Regions from separate parts of the Ectothiorhodospira sp. BSL-9 genome, predicted to be linked through region 3. Evidence: predicted binding sites of a transcription regulator. Region 3 holds the regulator's gene; each other region holds the start of a gene.

Region 1 (4,777 bases), 450 kb from region 3:
TGTCAATCGGCGTACCCAAATGGTGGGGCAGAACCGCCTTGAGCTGTTGCTGTTCTCCCTGGGCACGCGACAGATGTTCGCCATCAATGTCTTCAAGGTGCGCGAGGTGATCGCCTGCCCGCCCCTTAATCGCATGCCCAGCGCCCATTCGGTGGTGCGCGGCGTGGCCACCCTGCGAGGACAGACCGTCTCGGTGGTGGACCTGGCCCACGCCATCGGCATGGCAGCGCCGGAACACGAGCAGAAGGCCTTTGTCATCCTCACCGAGTTCAACCGCTCGGTGCAGGGCCTGCTGGTGGCCTCGGTGGATCGCATCATCAATCTCAACTGGGATCAGATCCGCCCGCCGCCGCGGGGCACTCACAAGGACAGCTTTTTGACGGCTGTCACCCAGGTGGAAGACCGCCTGGTGGAAATCATCGACGTGGAAAAGGTCCTGGAGATGGTGACCGGTCCGTCCAGGGATGTGGACGAAGCCCTGTCCCGTACCATCCGCGAGGGCGGGCGGGTGCGCCGCGCCCTGGTGGCCGACGATTCCTCGGTGGCCCGCAAGCAGATCGTGCGCGCCCTTGCCCAGATCGGTGTTGAGGCCATCGTGGCCAATGATGGTCAGCAGGCCCTCGACAAGCTCAAGGACATGGCGAAGGAGGGCCCCATCGATGAGCAGATCGGCATGGTGATCTCGGATATCGAGATGCCCGTCATGGACGGGTATACCTTATCGTCGGAGATCCGTCAGTCACCGGAGTTGTCGGGACTGTACGTGTTGTTACATTCTTCCCTGAGTGGCACCTTCAACGAGGCCATGGTGCGCCAGGCGGGGGCCAATCGATTTCTGCCCAAGTTCAGCCCCGACGAGTTGGCCGAGGCCGTGCTCGGTCACCTGCAGCCCGAAGAGGTCGGCGAGTGACGGGGCAGCGGGAGGCCACGGGCGGCAAACCGTTGCCGCCCGGGGAGCACGTTTGCGGGTATACTGCGCCTTCCGGCTCCATGCCGGGCGCAGTCTCAATACACTAACCGGGAAGCAGCAGCACATTGTCATCGGGCCCGATCGAACCCCAGGATTACGAGGACTTCAAGATCTTTCTTGAGCGGTCCTGCGGACTTGTACTGGGAGATAACAAGCACTATCTGGTGACCAGCCGGTTGTCCCGGCTGATGAAGGAGTTCTCGGTCTCCTCGGTCAGTGAATTGCTCAAGCTCCTCAAGCGGGGCGGGCGCTCGGGCTTGCGTGAGCGGGTGATCGAGGCCATGACCACCAACGAAACCTACTGGTTTCGTGATGTCTTCCCCTTCGAGATCCTGAAAAACCAGATCTACCCGGAATTGGCGAAAAAATCCCCGAGCTCCACGGTGCGCATCTGGTGTGCCGCCTGTTCCTCGGGGCAGGAGCCGTATTCCATCAGCATGACCACCAGCGAGTACCTGCAGTCGCGGCCCGGTAGCCTGCGGGACGTGCAGGTCCTGGGTACGGATATCTCCGGTGCCGTGCTGCGCGAGGCCAAGGAAGCCAGCTACGACTCCCTGGCCGTGGCCCGGGGGCTGTCGCTGGATCGGCGCAACCGGTTCTTCATTCAAAAAGGCGATCGCTGGGAAGTGAAGCCGGACATCAAGGCCCGTGTCAGCTACCGGGAGTTCAATCTCCTGGACAACTACAGCACCATGGGTCGGTTCGATATCGTCTTCTGCCGTAACGTGCTGATCTACTTCTCCCTGGAGTCCAAGCGCACTATCCTCAAGCGCATCTCCCAGATACTCAACCCGGGCGGCTACTTGTTCCTGGGGGCCTCGGAATCCATGGCCAATTATTCCGACGCCTTCGAGATGGTGCGCTGCAACCCCGGTGTGGTGTATCGCCTGAAGAAGTAACCTCCCCGCAGCGTCAAACTTCCGACTCTGCTCACCGCGCAACGGCCCCCAACGGCGGGTTGTTGCCGGATTGCCCTTTCTTTCTGGTTTATCCCTCCCTCCAAGTGCCTGAAACTACGAGAATTTATCGTATGGCACGCTGTTTGCATTTCGACTGCCAAGAGATTTTCTTGAGGTCGAAGATCATGCCGCTCTCATTTGACAATGCCTTGGGTATTCATGGCGAAGCGCTGCAGGTGCGTTCCAGGCGCATGGAACTGCTCGCCTCCAATATTGCCAACGCCGACACCCCCAACTACAAGGCCCGCGATCTGGACTTCCGGCAGGTGCTCAAGCAACAGCACCAACCGGACCAGTTGTCCATGAGTCGCACCCATGCGGCTCACCTGGACGCAACAGGTGGTGCGGGCGGCGTGGGGGAGGCCATGTATCGGGTACCCAATCAACCATCTCTGGACGGCAATACGGTGGATCCGCAGCTGGAGCAGGCAGCCTTTGCCGAGAACGCTGTTCAATACCAGGCGAGCCTGGATTTTCTCAGTGACAAGTTTGTGGGTCTGCGCAACGCCTTCCGGGGCGGCGAGTAGGCCGGAGGATTGAATCATGAGCAACATGTTCAAGGTCTTTGATGTATCCGGCTCGGCGCTGAGTGCCCAGTCCGTGAGGCTCAACACCATTGCCAGCAACATGGCCAACGCCCAGGTGGCCAGCACCACCGAGGAAGGGGCCTACCGCTCCAAGCAGCCGGTGTTCCAGACGGTGATGGATCAACTCAATCCCGGCAATAACTCCACCATGCCTGTTCGCGTGATGGACATCGTCGAGAGCGATGCGCCGGCGCGGGTGAAGTATGAACCTCACCATCCCCAGGCCAACGAGGATGGGTATGTGTTCATGCCCAACGTGAACATGGTGGATGAAATGGCCAACATGATCTCGGCCTCGCGCAGTTACGAGAACAACGTGGAAGTGATGAACACCACCAAGCAGTTGCTATTGCGCACGCTGCAGTTGGGGCAGGGCTGAGGAGGTATGAGCCATGAGCGTTGATCTGAACATGCTGGAGGGCCTGGGGCTGGCGTCGACAAACTCCAGCAAGGCTAACACGGGCAAGCGTGACGAGCTGGGGCAAGAGGAGTTCTTCAAGCTCATGATCACCCAGTTGCAGAATCAGGACCCCTTCGAACCCATGGAAAACGGTGACTTTCTGGGGCAGATCGCCCAGTTCGGCACGGTGAATGGCATCGGTGAGTTGCAGAAGTCTTTCGAGAGCATCGCCAAGTCGGTTCAGTCGTCCCAGACCCTGCAGGCGGCGAGTCTGGTGGATCGTGAGGTGCTGGTGCCGGTGGATATGGCAGCAATGGGTCACGAGGGGGGCGTGCGTGGCGCGCTGGACCTCAAGTCCTCTGCCGAGAATGTGACCGTGGGAATCTATGATGCGGCCGGGGCGCTGGTCAGGCGTATACCCATGGGGGCTCAGGCCTCGGGCATGCAGTCATTCCATTGGGATGGCATGACGGACCAGGGAGAGCGGGCACCGCCGGGTGTGTATGAATTTCGTGCCAATGCGGTGCGGGATGGCAGCAGTGAGCAGCCTGAATTGCTGTTGAACGCACGGGTGGAGAGTGTGCGCACGGATCAGAGAAACGGCGGCATCAAGCTGCAGATCGAGGGGTTCGGGGAGATGGATTTCTCCCAGGTACGACGCATCGGCTAGGGCCAGCGCCCAGTGAAGCACAAACAACTTGAGGGTTAGATCATGCCGTCTTTCAACATAGGACTCACCGGAATCAACGCGGCCTCCAAAGATCTGGAGGTGACCGGGCACAACATTTCCAACTCATCCACTGCGGGCTTCAAGGGCTCCCGGGCGGAGTTTGCCGATGTGTTCGCCCTGTCATACACCGGGGTGTCCAGGCTGGCCACCGGCAGTGGCGTGAGCCTGGCGGATGTGTCCCAGCAGTTCAATCAGGGCGATCTGGAGTTTACTGACAATAATCTGGACCTGGCCCTGAACGGTCGCGGCTTTTTCATCGTCGAGCGTGAAGGTATCCGGGAGTACACCCGCGCCGGACAGTTCCTGGCCGACAAGGACGGTTTTATCGTCAATTCCGCTGGACAGCGTTTGCAGGGGTATGGCACCGAAGGCGGTAACATCCTGGGTGATATCCGCCTGACGACCGGCGACGCGGAGCCTCAGGCCACCACCGGGATTGAGGCGCTGATGAATCTCAGTGCGGCTGCGCCTTCGATTCCTCCTGAGGGGGACCCCGGAGATGTCGTGTTCGATCCAGACGATCCCGAGACCTATAACGAATCCACCTCACTCACGGTTTACGACTCTCTGGGGGCTGAACATACCCTGTCACTGTTCTTCCAGAGAAACCCGCCACCGGCAGACAAGAGCTGGGATGTCTTTGCCACTTTTGATGGCGAAGAGATTGAGTTTGATAATTCGACTCTCTCATTCAACACCGATGGCACGCTTGCCGTCGCAGGCGGCGTGGAGGGTGGCAGGTCACTGACGTTACCGTTTGGTGATGATCTACTCCCCAATGGAGCGCTCATCGGTGACGAAAATAACGATATCACCATCGATTTTTCGGAAACCTCACAGTTTGGGAACCGCTTCAGCGTCAGCCGTCTCAACCAGGACGGGTTTGCTCCCGGGCAGCTGATCGATGTGGATGTGGATAATGATGGCACCGTGTTTGCGCGTTTTACCAATGGGGTCAACCGCGTTCTGGGGAACGTGGCTCTCGCCAACTTCGATAATCCCCAGGGGCTGCAGCCTGTGGGTGGCACCAATTGGGTGGAAACGACCGCGTCGGGCGAACCGCTTCTGGGCCGCCCCGGTGATTCCGGTTTCGGCCTGGTTCAGGGCGGCGCCTTCGAAAACTCCAATGTC
Region 2 (4,777 bases), 1.3 Mb from region 3:
TAGCGCATGCCGGAGGCCAGGCGAACCCGCCACCCGGCCTCGCTTGCTCCTGCAGCCCGTGATTCAGGCTCTCCGTCGCAACCCGTGCTGCAACAACCGGAGGAACAGCTGTCACCTGCCCCATTGGTCTCAGGGGATTCGGCGCCTGGCGTCGCGGCCGGGCGACTCAGATTCACCAGCAATCCAGTGGTCACGGCCGTTGTGACCGCACCTGCGGCCCTTGCCACCATCATGAAGGGCCCGAGCAAGGCATAGCTGATCGCCAGTGAATCGACCCCGATCCCCGGCGTACCGATCATGAAGGCAGTGGAGGGTCCCCGCCCCGCCCCACCCCGGTACAAGGCAAGGCCGGTGGGAATCGCCCCACAGGAGCACAGGGGCAATGGCGCCCCGATAACGGCCGCCCGGGAAATCCCCTTCAGGCCCTCGCCGCCCACCCAGCTTTTCATCCGGGCCTCGGAGAGAAACCCCTTGATGATGCCCGCTGCCAGCAAACCCAGAAGCAGCCAGGGGGCGGCCGTCAGCGCAAGATCCAGAATAGCGTTGAGTATGGTCATGTCCGCCAGTATAGGCAGAAAGGTGGCAAATCTCTTTACCGGGCCACTTCGAGCACCAGGCTCACCCGGCGGTTCTGGGCACGGTTTTCCGGTGTGTCATTGGGCGCCCGGGGACGGGTGTGGGCGTGACCGGCAATGCGCAGCTGCTCGGCCGGGACGCCCAGCTCGATAAGCTGCCGTGCCACCGTGGTGGCGCGCAAGGAGGACAGCTCCCAGTTGGAAGGAAACCGCTCCGTATTGATGGGGACATCATCCGTGTGACCCTCGACGATGATGCTCAGCTCCTCCCGGGCCAGGACCTGATAGACCTCCTCCAGAAGACCGATACCCGCCTCACTCAACTGGGCCGTACCGGAAGGAAACAGGATGTCGTTACCCACTTCCAGGCGCACCTGATGCTCCTCGATGAGCATCTCCAGTGGCTGTTCCGCTCCCTGGCCCGCCACCAGATCGGCCAGCGCCTCCAATGCCGGCGGAACCTCGGGGGACTCGGCAGGTTCCAGCAGGATGGGCGCCGGGACCGACTCGATGCGGGGAGCCGGTGCCTTGTCCGTCATGGACAACACCGGGATGGTCTGGGTCAACAGTTCCGGTGCGGGATAGGAGATCGGTGGTAACGGCGGGGCCGGGTCCATGGGCCATCCCGTGGGCGGATCGGAGGACGGCATGCCCGGCGTCGCCTCTGGCATCGCTGGCTCCAGCAAGGTTTGCAGGTTCACGGTTTGGGGTTCGCTGTCCGCCTTTGCGAACCGCCCCTGCAGTTCGTCGATCTGCAGATAGGCCGCAGCCAGCAAGGCCGCAAAAAGCGTCACGAGCAGCAACAGCACATCCAGGTAGCCCACGGTCCAGCCGCCGTCAGTCTGCACCGGTTCGTCGAACTCCACGCGTTCCCGACCCCGGTAAGACCCTGTGTGGGAGCTTTCCCTGAGTGCCGCCGGCGTTCCCCAGGCAGAAGTGGTCATGCCCGCAATCTCTCCTGCGGCAAGGCCCGGACCGGTGCCCTTGCCCACTCGGCGGGCTCGTCCCGATCCCGTGGCACGGATTCAAGAAACTCGTTGATCATCACGGGATGTTGACGTTCATGCAGCATGAGCACCGCATCCAGCAGGAAATTCATGTGCAGCAGCTGGTGTCGGGAGCGGTCCTCCAGTTTGAGGGCTAGCGGCTTGAAGATCAGATTGGCCGCCAGCAGCCCGTAAAGCGTACTCATCAGCGCAAAACCCATGGCCAGCCCTACATATTCCAGGCCGGACGAGCCCAGGTTACCCAGCAGGGCCACCAGCCCGACCAGTGTGCCAAGCATGCCGAATGCGGGGGCAAACGTGGCCATGGTGCGCAGGATGCGGATATCCCGATGATCCGACTCTTTCTGACGCCGGATGCGCCATTGCAGCATGCGCACCAGTTCGTCTCCGCTATGACGGTCCAGGGCCAGGCGGGCACCGGCCTGGAGAAACGGGTCGCCGATGGTCTTGGCGGTGTCCTCCGCGATGCGCACATGACCACGGCGGCACAGGTCAGCCACCTTTAACAGGCGTTTGTGATCCTGGGTGGGCAGATGTACCACCGGAGGTTGTCGGAATAGTTCAGGCAAACGCTTCAGAAGATCCATGACGGGTTTCGGGGAATGCCCGATCACGGAAGCCAGCCAGGTACCCCCGACCACCAGCATGAGCCCCGGAAGGTTGGCCCATGCCAGGCCGACAGTGGAGGCCAACAGGGTGATCAGGGCGAGAACCCCCGCAGCACCCAAAACCCAGAGAATCTTCTTGCGCATCTGTGCACCGGTCGATGTTGTTTGCAACATTCAATGCACAGTGCATGCCATCTTGATCAGATCCCCATCAGGGGCAGATAACGGCCGTTCGTGACCGACCGGCAGACTCGTCGGCTGCACAAGGCGGCCAGATGTTGCCGGTTTACAGGCGCACAGGGGGCTCATCGGCACCGATGCCAGGAGGCAATTTTCAAGGGATGTCAGAGATTTGACGAGGGGAATACTGAAGGTGTCGGGGAAACACCGGGAAAATCTCGGGCAGTTCGGGAGTCAGACTGCGTGAAGGGGGTTGCAATACCTGATGGTTTTAGTCAAACTCCCACCTACGCCCTCATCTCGCCACATGAAGGGAATACAAGGAAAGGAACGGAAAGAAACGTGGAAAGGTGGAGGAGCCTGATATACCCCTTCAGCCAGGGTATATCAGAACTCCTCCACCTTTACCGCTGCCTTAGCAAGACAGTCGGTAAGACCTTAGTAGAACGGTCTCCACAGATACACCAGGAAGTGGGCCACAGCGGCCAGCACCATGAACACGGTGAACGTGGTCTTGAACTGTTCGTGGAATTCTTTTGCCTGTTCTTCGCTCAGGCCAGAGATGCTGTCATACATGGTTTAAACCCTCCAATTACGTCAGATTATTCAGCAACAGCTTCCGCAGACACTTCATACGTCAGCGGGTTGTAGTTGTCGTTGCTGTAAACAAAGGCGTGCACTACCAGAGCCACCACCAGTACGGTCATCAGAATCGGCATCAGCCACGTGCCCGGATTGACCACCAGCCACAGCTTCCAATCGTCGGACGGGTTGCTCGGTCTGCTCGCTCTGTATTCGCTCATTGGTAAAGCCCTCTAGGTTTAAAGACCGGATTTCTATAGGGAACCGGTTACTTTTCAAGCACTGCCACAGTGTTGGTGGTGCCGAATCCTGCTGCCTGCACAACCCAGAACTGTAGCCTGGATGTAAGTCTACGTTGACGCAGAAAGATGTCAAGCAGACGATACAGCTTCCTGCAGCGAAGGCGAAAAAGCTTGCGCGAGGTCAAGTCCGGCCGGGCCCACACAGGGGTGGGCAGCCCAGGCAGCCAAAAGGGTGATGAGCAGCTCATGTCAGGCTGCCTGCTTGTCCCGCAAGCGCGCGCCCAGGGATTGCCCGTAGGCCATGCAGGCTTCCAGCGCCGCGTCATCCGGGGAGAAGCGCACGAATACCCCCTCATCCACCATCTTCAATTTCAGCTGCGCCAGTGTGCTCGGGATGATCTTGGCCGACTCACCGCTCCAGCCATAAGAACCAAAAGCTCCGCACAGCTTGCCCTTGTCCCGCACCGGGTTGATCGCCGCAAACAGTTTGTAAACCGGCAGCAGGATGTTCTGATTGACCGTTGGGCACCCCACCACCACGGCCTGACAACGTGCCATGTGCTCCTCCAGTTCCCCCTGGGGCATGGTTTCGATATCCGCCACGTGGGCCTGAAACGGCCCCGCTTGAGACAACCCCCGGGCAATGGCATGGGCCATGGCCTCCGTGTTGTGATGCGCCGAGACATAAGGGATGAATACGTAGTCCTGATGAGGATATTCCATGGCCTGGCGCGCATACTGTTCCGTGGTATCCACCCAGTGGCGCCAGTTGGACATCAACAAGGGGCCATGACCGGGTAACACCCCCTGCACTTCCAGGGCCCGAACCTGCTCGATGCCCTTGAGCATGAAACGGGAAAAGGGCTTGAGGATCACATCAAAGTAGTACTTGAAGGCATCACTGAAATCCCCCACTCGGTCATCCAGCATGGCCGGATGCGCATAGTGGCATCCGAAGGAATCGCAGGTGAACAGCAACCCGTCTTCCTCGAGATAGGTGTACATGGTGTCTGGCCAGTGCAGATGGGGTGCCGATACGAAGCGCAGCGTCTTGTTGCCCAGGTCCAGGGTGTCCCCGCCCTTCACCACCTGGTGAGGGAAATCGCGACCCAGGAACTCCCGCAGGTAACCAATGCCCTGCCGACTGGCCACCACGGTGGCGTTGGGCGCCAGTTGCAGCAGGCGCTCCAGGCAGCCGCTGTGATCCGGCTCGGTGTGATTGAAGACGATGTAATCGATCTGCGATGGGTCGGTCACCTGCCGGACCCGTTGCAGGAAATCATCGAAGAACCCGTCCTTGACCGCATCCACCAGGACCTTTTTCTCTGCATCCACCAGATAGGCGTTGTAAGTGGTCCCATAATCGGTGGTCATCACCACGTCGAAGCTGACGATGTCGTGATCCAGCACCCCCACCCAGTGAACCCCGGGGCGCAACTCAATGGCGTCAGCCGCAGACCGCTGATCACATGCTGAAGTCATTCCATCTTCCTTTGTCGGCTCATAGGTTGTTGGTGCCGGCACACCGCCAGCCACCGCTGCACCGCATCATACCAGCCATGCAGCCAGGTTCGAAAAAGGGG
Region 3 (4,777 bases):
CACGGGCCCGCACCTGGCGGGGCTGCTATTGGCCGTTTCGCTGGCCTGGATGCCTGCCGCACAGGGCCAGCACGACCCCGATCTGCCCATCCGCATCGAGGCGGATCGCGCCAGCCTGGACGATCAGCGGGGGGTGAGTGTTTACAAGGGTAACGTCACCATCACCCAGGGCGACACCGTCATCACGGGCGACGAGGTGACAGTGCATGCCCCCCAGCGGCAACTCCAGCGCATGGTCTCCGAAGGACGCCTGGCCACCCTGACCACGCGGGATGAATCCAACCGCGAGGTTCGCGCCGAGGCACGACGCATGGAGTTCTTTCCGGATGGACCGCGGGTGGTGCTCACCGGCGAGGCCCGGGTATGGCAGGGGGACGACGAATTCCGCGGCAGCAGCATCGTCTATAACCTGGAGGCCGCCACCCTTGAAGCCAGCACCGGTGACACAGGCCGGGTAGAGGCCATCTTCGCACCCCGTGACCGTGATCGCTCTCGCCCAGAGGACGGCGACACGCCATGAGCCGCCTGGAGACCGACAAGCTGGTCAAGCGTTACCGGGCGATCAAACCCGTGGACGGCGCCTCCATCCACATCAATAGTGGGGAGGTGGTGGGCCTGCTGGGCCCCAATGGCGCTGGCAAGACCACCTGCTTCTACATGATCGTGGGCCTGGTACCCTGCGACGAAGGCCAGATCCGCCTGGACGGCCGCGACATCACCCGACTGCCCATGCACGCAAGGGCCCGCATGGGCGTGGGCTATCTCCCCCAGGAGCCCTCGGTATTCCGCAAGCTCTCCGTGGCAGACAACATCATGGCTGTGCTGGAGGTCCGCCGCGACCTCAACAAGGCCCAGCGTCTGGAGAAGATGGAATCCCTGCTGGAGGAGTTCCAGATCCAGCACATCCGCGACAACGCCGGGGTCAGTCTCTCCGGTGGCGAACGACGGCGCGTGGAGATCGCCCGTGCCCTGGCCACCGAGCCGGCCTTCATCCTTCTGGACGAGCCCTTCGCCGGCGTGGACCCCATCTCGGTGATCGAGATCCAGCGGATCATCACCCATCTCACGTCACGGAACATCGGTGTACTGATCACCGACCACAATGTGCGCGAGACCCTGGGCATCTGCAACCGGGCCTACATCCTCAGTGGCGGGCACATCATCAGCCAGGGCGCGCCGGAAGACGTACTGGCCGACCCGCAGGTCCGCCGCGTCTATCTAGGGGAGAACTTCCGCCTGTGAAGCCGAGACTCCCCATTCAGCGTGCGGTTTTCGGGACATGGGTCCCATTTTTGCTGGCACACCGTATAATCTCTCTTGAAAGCATCATTTACGCCGGGGGCCTGCCCCCGCCTTCATCATCAGGCATCAAAGACCCGGGCCCCGGCCCGATGGCGCGCGTCGTGCTATGTTGAAACCGTCCGTCCAGCTCCGGCTGGGTCAAAACCTGACCATGACCCCGCAGCTGCAGCAGGCCATTCGCCTGCTGCAGCTCTCGACGCTGGAATTGCAGGCCCAGATCCAGGAGACCCTGGAAATCAATCCCATGCTCGAGGCCGTGGAGGGCACGGAGGCAGATCAGGAGACCGCCAGCGAGGAGCCTCGCGAGCAGGAGCAGGCCGATACCTCCGAGGCAGCAGAAGCAGCGGAGGCCGCCGCCGAGACGGAAGGCAACGCCGAGGGCAGTCAGGAGCAGATCCCCGACGAATTACCGGTGGACAGCAACTGGGACGACATCTACGATGTGCCCCCTTCCAGCGCCGGACAGTCGGATCACGACGGGCGCGACCTTTTCGAGAACCAGACCGGACCCTCGGAAAGCCTGCATGAACACCTCATGTGGCAGGTGCATTTGTCGTCCATGAGTGAGCGTGACCGGGCCATTGCCTTGACCATCATTGATTCCATTAACGAAGACGGCTATCTGGCCGAACCCATCGAACAGATCCACGCAGCCCTGGCCACGGACCGGGAGATGGACCTGGAACTGGACGAGGTGGAAGCCGTGCTGAACATGGTTCAGCACCTGGACCCGGTGGGCGTGGGCGCACGTGACCTGGCCGAATGCCTGGGCCTGCAACTGGCCCAGTTCCCGGAGGACACACCCTGGCTGACCGAGGCCCGCACCCTGGCCCGTGAACACCTGGACGCTCTGGGTGCACGTGATTACAAGGGCGTGCAGCGGCGCCTGGGGCTGGATGATGGCGAGTTGCAGCAGGTGATCGCCCTGATTCAGACACTGAACCCGCGCCCAGGCGGGGTCATCAGCAGCAGTTCGCCCGAATACATCATTCCCGATGTCTTCGTGCGCAAGCGAGAGGGCCGCTGGCAGGTGGAGCTCAACCCGGAAATCGCGCCACGCTTGCGGGTCAACCCCCTGTATGCCAGTTTCGTGCGCCGCGCCGATTCCAGCCAGGACAACACCTACATGCGCAACAGCCTCCAGGAGGCCCGCTGGTTCATCAAGAGCCTGCAAAGCCGCAACGAGACTCTGCTACGGGTGGGCACCGCCATTGTCGAGCACCAGCGTGCCTTCCTGGAATACGGTGACGAGGCCATGAAACCTCTGGTGCTGCGCGATATTGCCGAACAACTGGAGATGCATGAGTCCACCATCTCCCGGGTGACCACCCAGAAATTCATGCATACCCCCCGGGGTATCTACGAATTCAAGTATTTCTTCTCCAGCCATGTGGGCACGGCCGACGGCGGTGAGTGTTCAGCCACCGCGATCCGCGCCATGATCCGCAAGCTGGTTGCCGAAGAGCCCCAGGGCAAGCCCATGAGTGACAGCAAGATCGCCCAGGTCCTGGTGGATCGGGGTATTCATGTGGCACGACGCACCGTGGCCAAGTACCGTGAGGCCATGGCCATTCCGCCATCCAACGAACGCAAGCGGCTCGTCTGAAGCAAACCCACGCAGCCGTCCTGCTCATTACCCATCCCTACCTATTTCCAAGGAGTCATCTCATGCAGATCAACCTCACCGGTCATCACGTCGACCTGACCGACGCCCTGCGCAACTACGTCAACGAGAAGTTCGAGCGCCTGGAGCGGCATTTTGACAACGTCATCGACGTGCACGTGATCCTGACCGTGGAGAAGCTGCAGCAAAAGGCCGAGAGCAACCTGTTGCTCAGCGGTAACAGCATCCATGCCGAGGCCAGCCACACGGACATGTACGCCGCCATCGACGCCCTGGTGGACAAACTGGATCGCCAGGTGGTGAAGCACAAGGAGAAGCTCAAGGACCACCACCGGGCTGAAGGCTCCCACCGCAACCACATCGAGTGAACGCTTCATGAACATCGGTGATCTTCTCGCCCCTGAGCGGGTGCACTGCCAGACGGACGTGAGCAGTAAGAAACGTGCGCTGGAGATGCTGGGCGAGATGCTCTCCAATCATCTGCCCAAGCTCACCCAGGGCGAGATCTTCGACAGCCTGCTGGCCCGGGAGCGCCTGGGCAGCACGGGCCTGGGGCATGGCGTGGCCATCCCCCATGGTCGTCTGGCCGGCGCCAGCGAGGCCTGTGCCGCGCTGCTCAAGCTGGAAAAGGGCGTCGACTACGATGCCCCAGACAGTGAGCCGGTGGACATCCTGTTCGCGCTGGTGGTGCCGGCAGACTGCACAGACGAGCATCTTCAGATCCTCGCGTTGCTGGCCAGGATGTTCTCCGATCCGGAGACGCTGGCCCGGCTGCGCAGCACCTCCGGCCCTTCGGACCTGCTGACTCTGGTGCAGGAATGGGACACCGAAGACACCGGATGACCCCATGACCGACTCGCTCACCGTCAGCAACATCATGGAGGTCATGGAGGAGCGCCTGGGCCTCGTCTGGGTGGCGGGCACCCAGGGGTGTGGCCGGAGCATATCGCACCGTTCCACCCCCCATGGGAGCCCGTCCCTGGTGGGTCACCTGAACATCATCCACCCCAATCAGATCCAGGTACTGGGGAGCGACGAGATGCGCTACCTGTGGTCGCTGCGCAAGAACTCCCAGCGAGACATTCTGGAGCAATTGTGCAGCGGCGCCTCCTCCATGCTGATCGTCACCGATAACCTGGAGCCCCTCCCCGAGCTGCGCACCCTGTCGGAACGCCAGTCGGTACCGCTGCTGCGCACCGCCCTGCCCAGCCATGAACTGATCAATATCCTGCGTTACTTCTTCAGCAACAAGCTGGCGGAAACCACCACCCTGCACGGGGTGTTCATGGAAGTGCTGGGAATCGGGGTGCTGGTGACCGGCGAGAGCGCCGTGGGCAAGAGCGAACTGGCCCTGGAACTCATCAGCCGGGGCCACCGTCTGGTGGCGGACGATGCCCCGGAATTCGCCCGAATCGCCCCGGACATCCTGCGCGGTACCTGCCCGCCGGTGCTGGAGAACTTTCTTGAGGTCAGGGGTTTGGGCGTACTCAATGTGAAGGCCATGTACGGCGACAGCGCCATCAAGAACAGCAAGTACCTGCGCCTGATCATCGACCTCAAGGATCAGGCCAAGGTGCAGGCCGAGGATATCGACCGCCTGCACGGGGTGCGCTTCACCCGGGTGGTGCTGGGGCTGGAAATCCCGGTCATCACCCTACCGGTAGCCCCGGGACGCAACCTGGCCGTCATGGTGGAAGGCGCCATTCGCAATCACCTGCTGCGCCTGCGCGGTTATTATGCCGGCGACGACCTGGCTGCCCGACAGCGCAAGCAGATGCAGAGCGAAAGCCCATGAAACTCATCATCGTCAGTGGCCTGTCCGGCTCCGGCAAGACCGTGGCCCTGCATGCC

The links. Region 3 encodes sigma-54, which starts transcription at its own class of promoters, with help from an activator protein. Its sites were predicted from a motif close to TGGCANGNTNCNTGCTT; they were not measured.
Region 1: flgB (flagellar basal body rod protein FlgB) is a predicted target of sigma-54. The motif match lies at 2,002-2,018, and genes of this name have one in related genera.
Region 2: ECTOBSL9_RS12705 (motility protein A) is a predicted target of sigma-54. The motif match lies at 2,368-2,384, and genes of this name have one in related genera.

Annotation. Positions count from the first base shown of each region.
Region 1 is NZ_CP011994.1:3,526,663-3,531,439, reverse strand. It holds gene ECTOBSL9_RS16160 (chemotaxis protein) at 1-910, shown strand, start outside; gene ECTOBSL9_RS16155 (protein-glutamate O-methyltransferase CheR) at 1,036-1,869, shown strand; gene flgB (flagellar basal body rod protein FlgB) at 2,055-2,456, shown strand; gene flgC (flagellar basal body rod protein FlgC) at 2,473-2,895, shown strand; gene ECTOBSL9_RS16140 (flagellar hook assembly protein FlgD) at 2,909-3,586, shown strand; gene flgE (flagellar hook protein FlgE) at 3,629-4,777, shown strand, end outside.
Region 2 is NZ_CP011994.1:2,728,540-2,733,316, reverse strand. It holds gene ECTOBSL9_RS12715 (SO_0444 family Cu/Zn efflux transporter) at 1-557, opposite strand, end outside; gene ECTOBSL9_RS17750 (OmpA family protein) at 593-1,519, opposite strand; gene ECTOBSL9_RS12705 (motility protein A) at 1,516-2,334, opposite strand; gene pufB (light-harvesting antenna LH1, beta subunit) at 2,809-2,946, opposite strand; gene pufA (light-harvesting antenna LH1, alpha subunit) at 2,973-3,173, opposite strand; gene ECTOBSL9_RS12690 (FprA family A-type flavoprotein) at 3,444-4,676, opposite strand.
Region 3 is NZ_CP011994.1:431,460-436,236, forward strand. It holds gene lptA (lipopolysaccharide transport periplasmic protein LptA) at 1-520, shown strand, start outside; gene lptB (LPS export ABC transporter ATP-binding protein) at 517-1,242, shown strand; gene ECTOBSL9_RS02235 (RNA polymerase factor sigma-54) at 1,409-2,908, shown strand; gene hpf (ribosome hibernation-promoting factor, HPF/YfiA family) at 2,971-3,294, shown strand; gene ECTOBSL9_RS02245 (PTS sugar transporter subunit IIA) at 3,302-3,769, shown strand; gene hprK (HPr(Ser) kinase/phosphatase) at 3,774-4,721, shown strand; gene rapZ (RNase adapter RapZ) at 4,718-4,777, shown strand, end outside.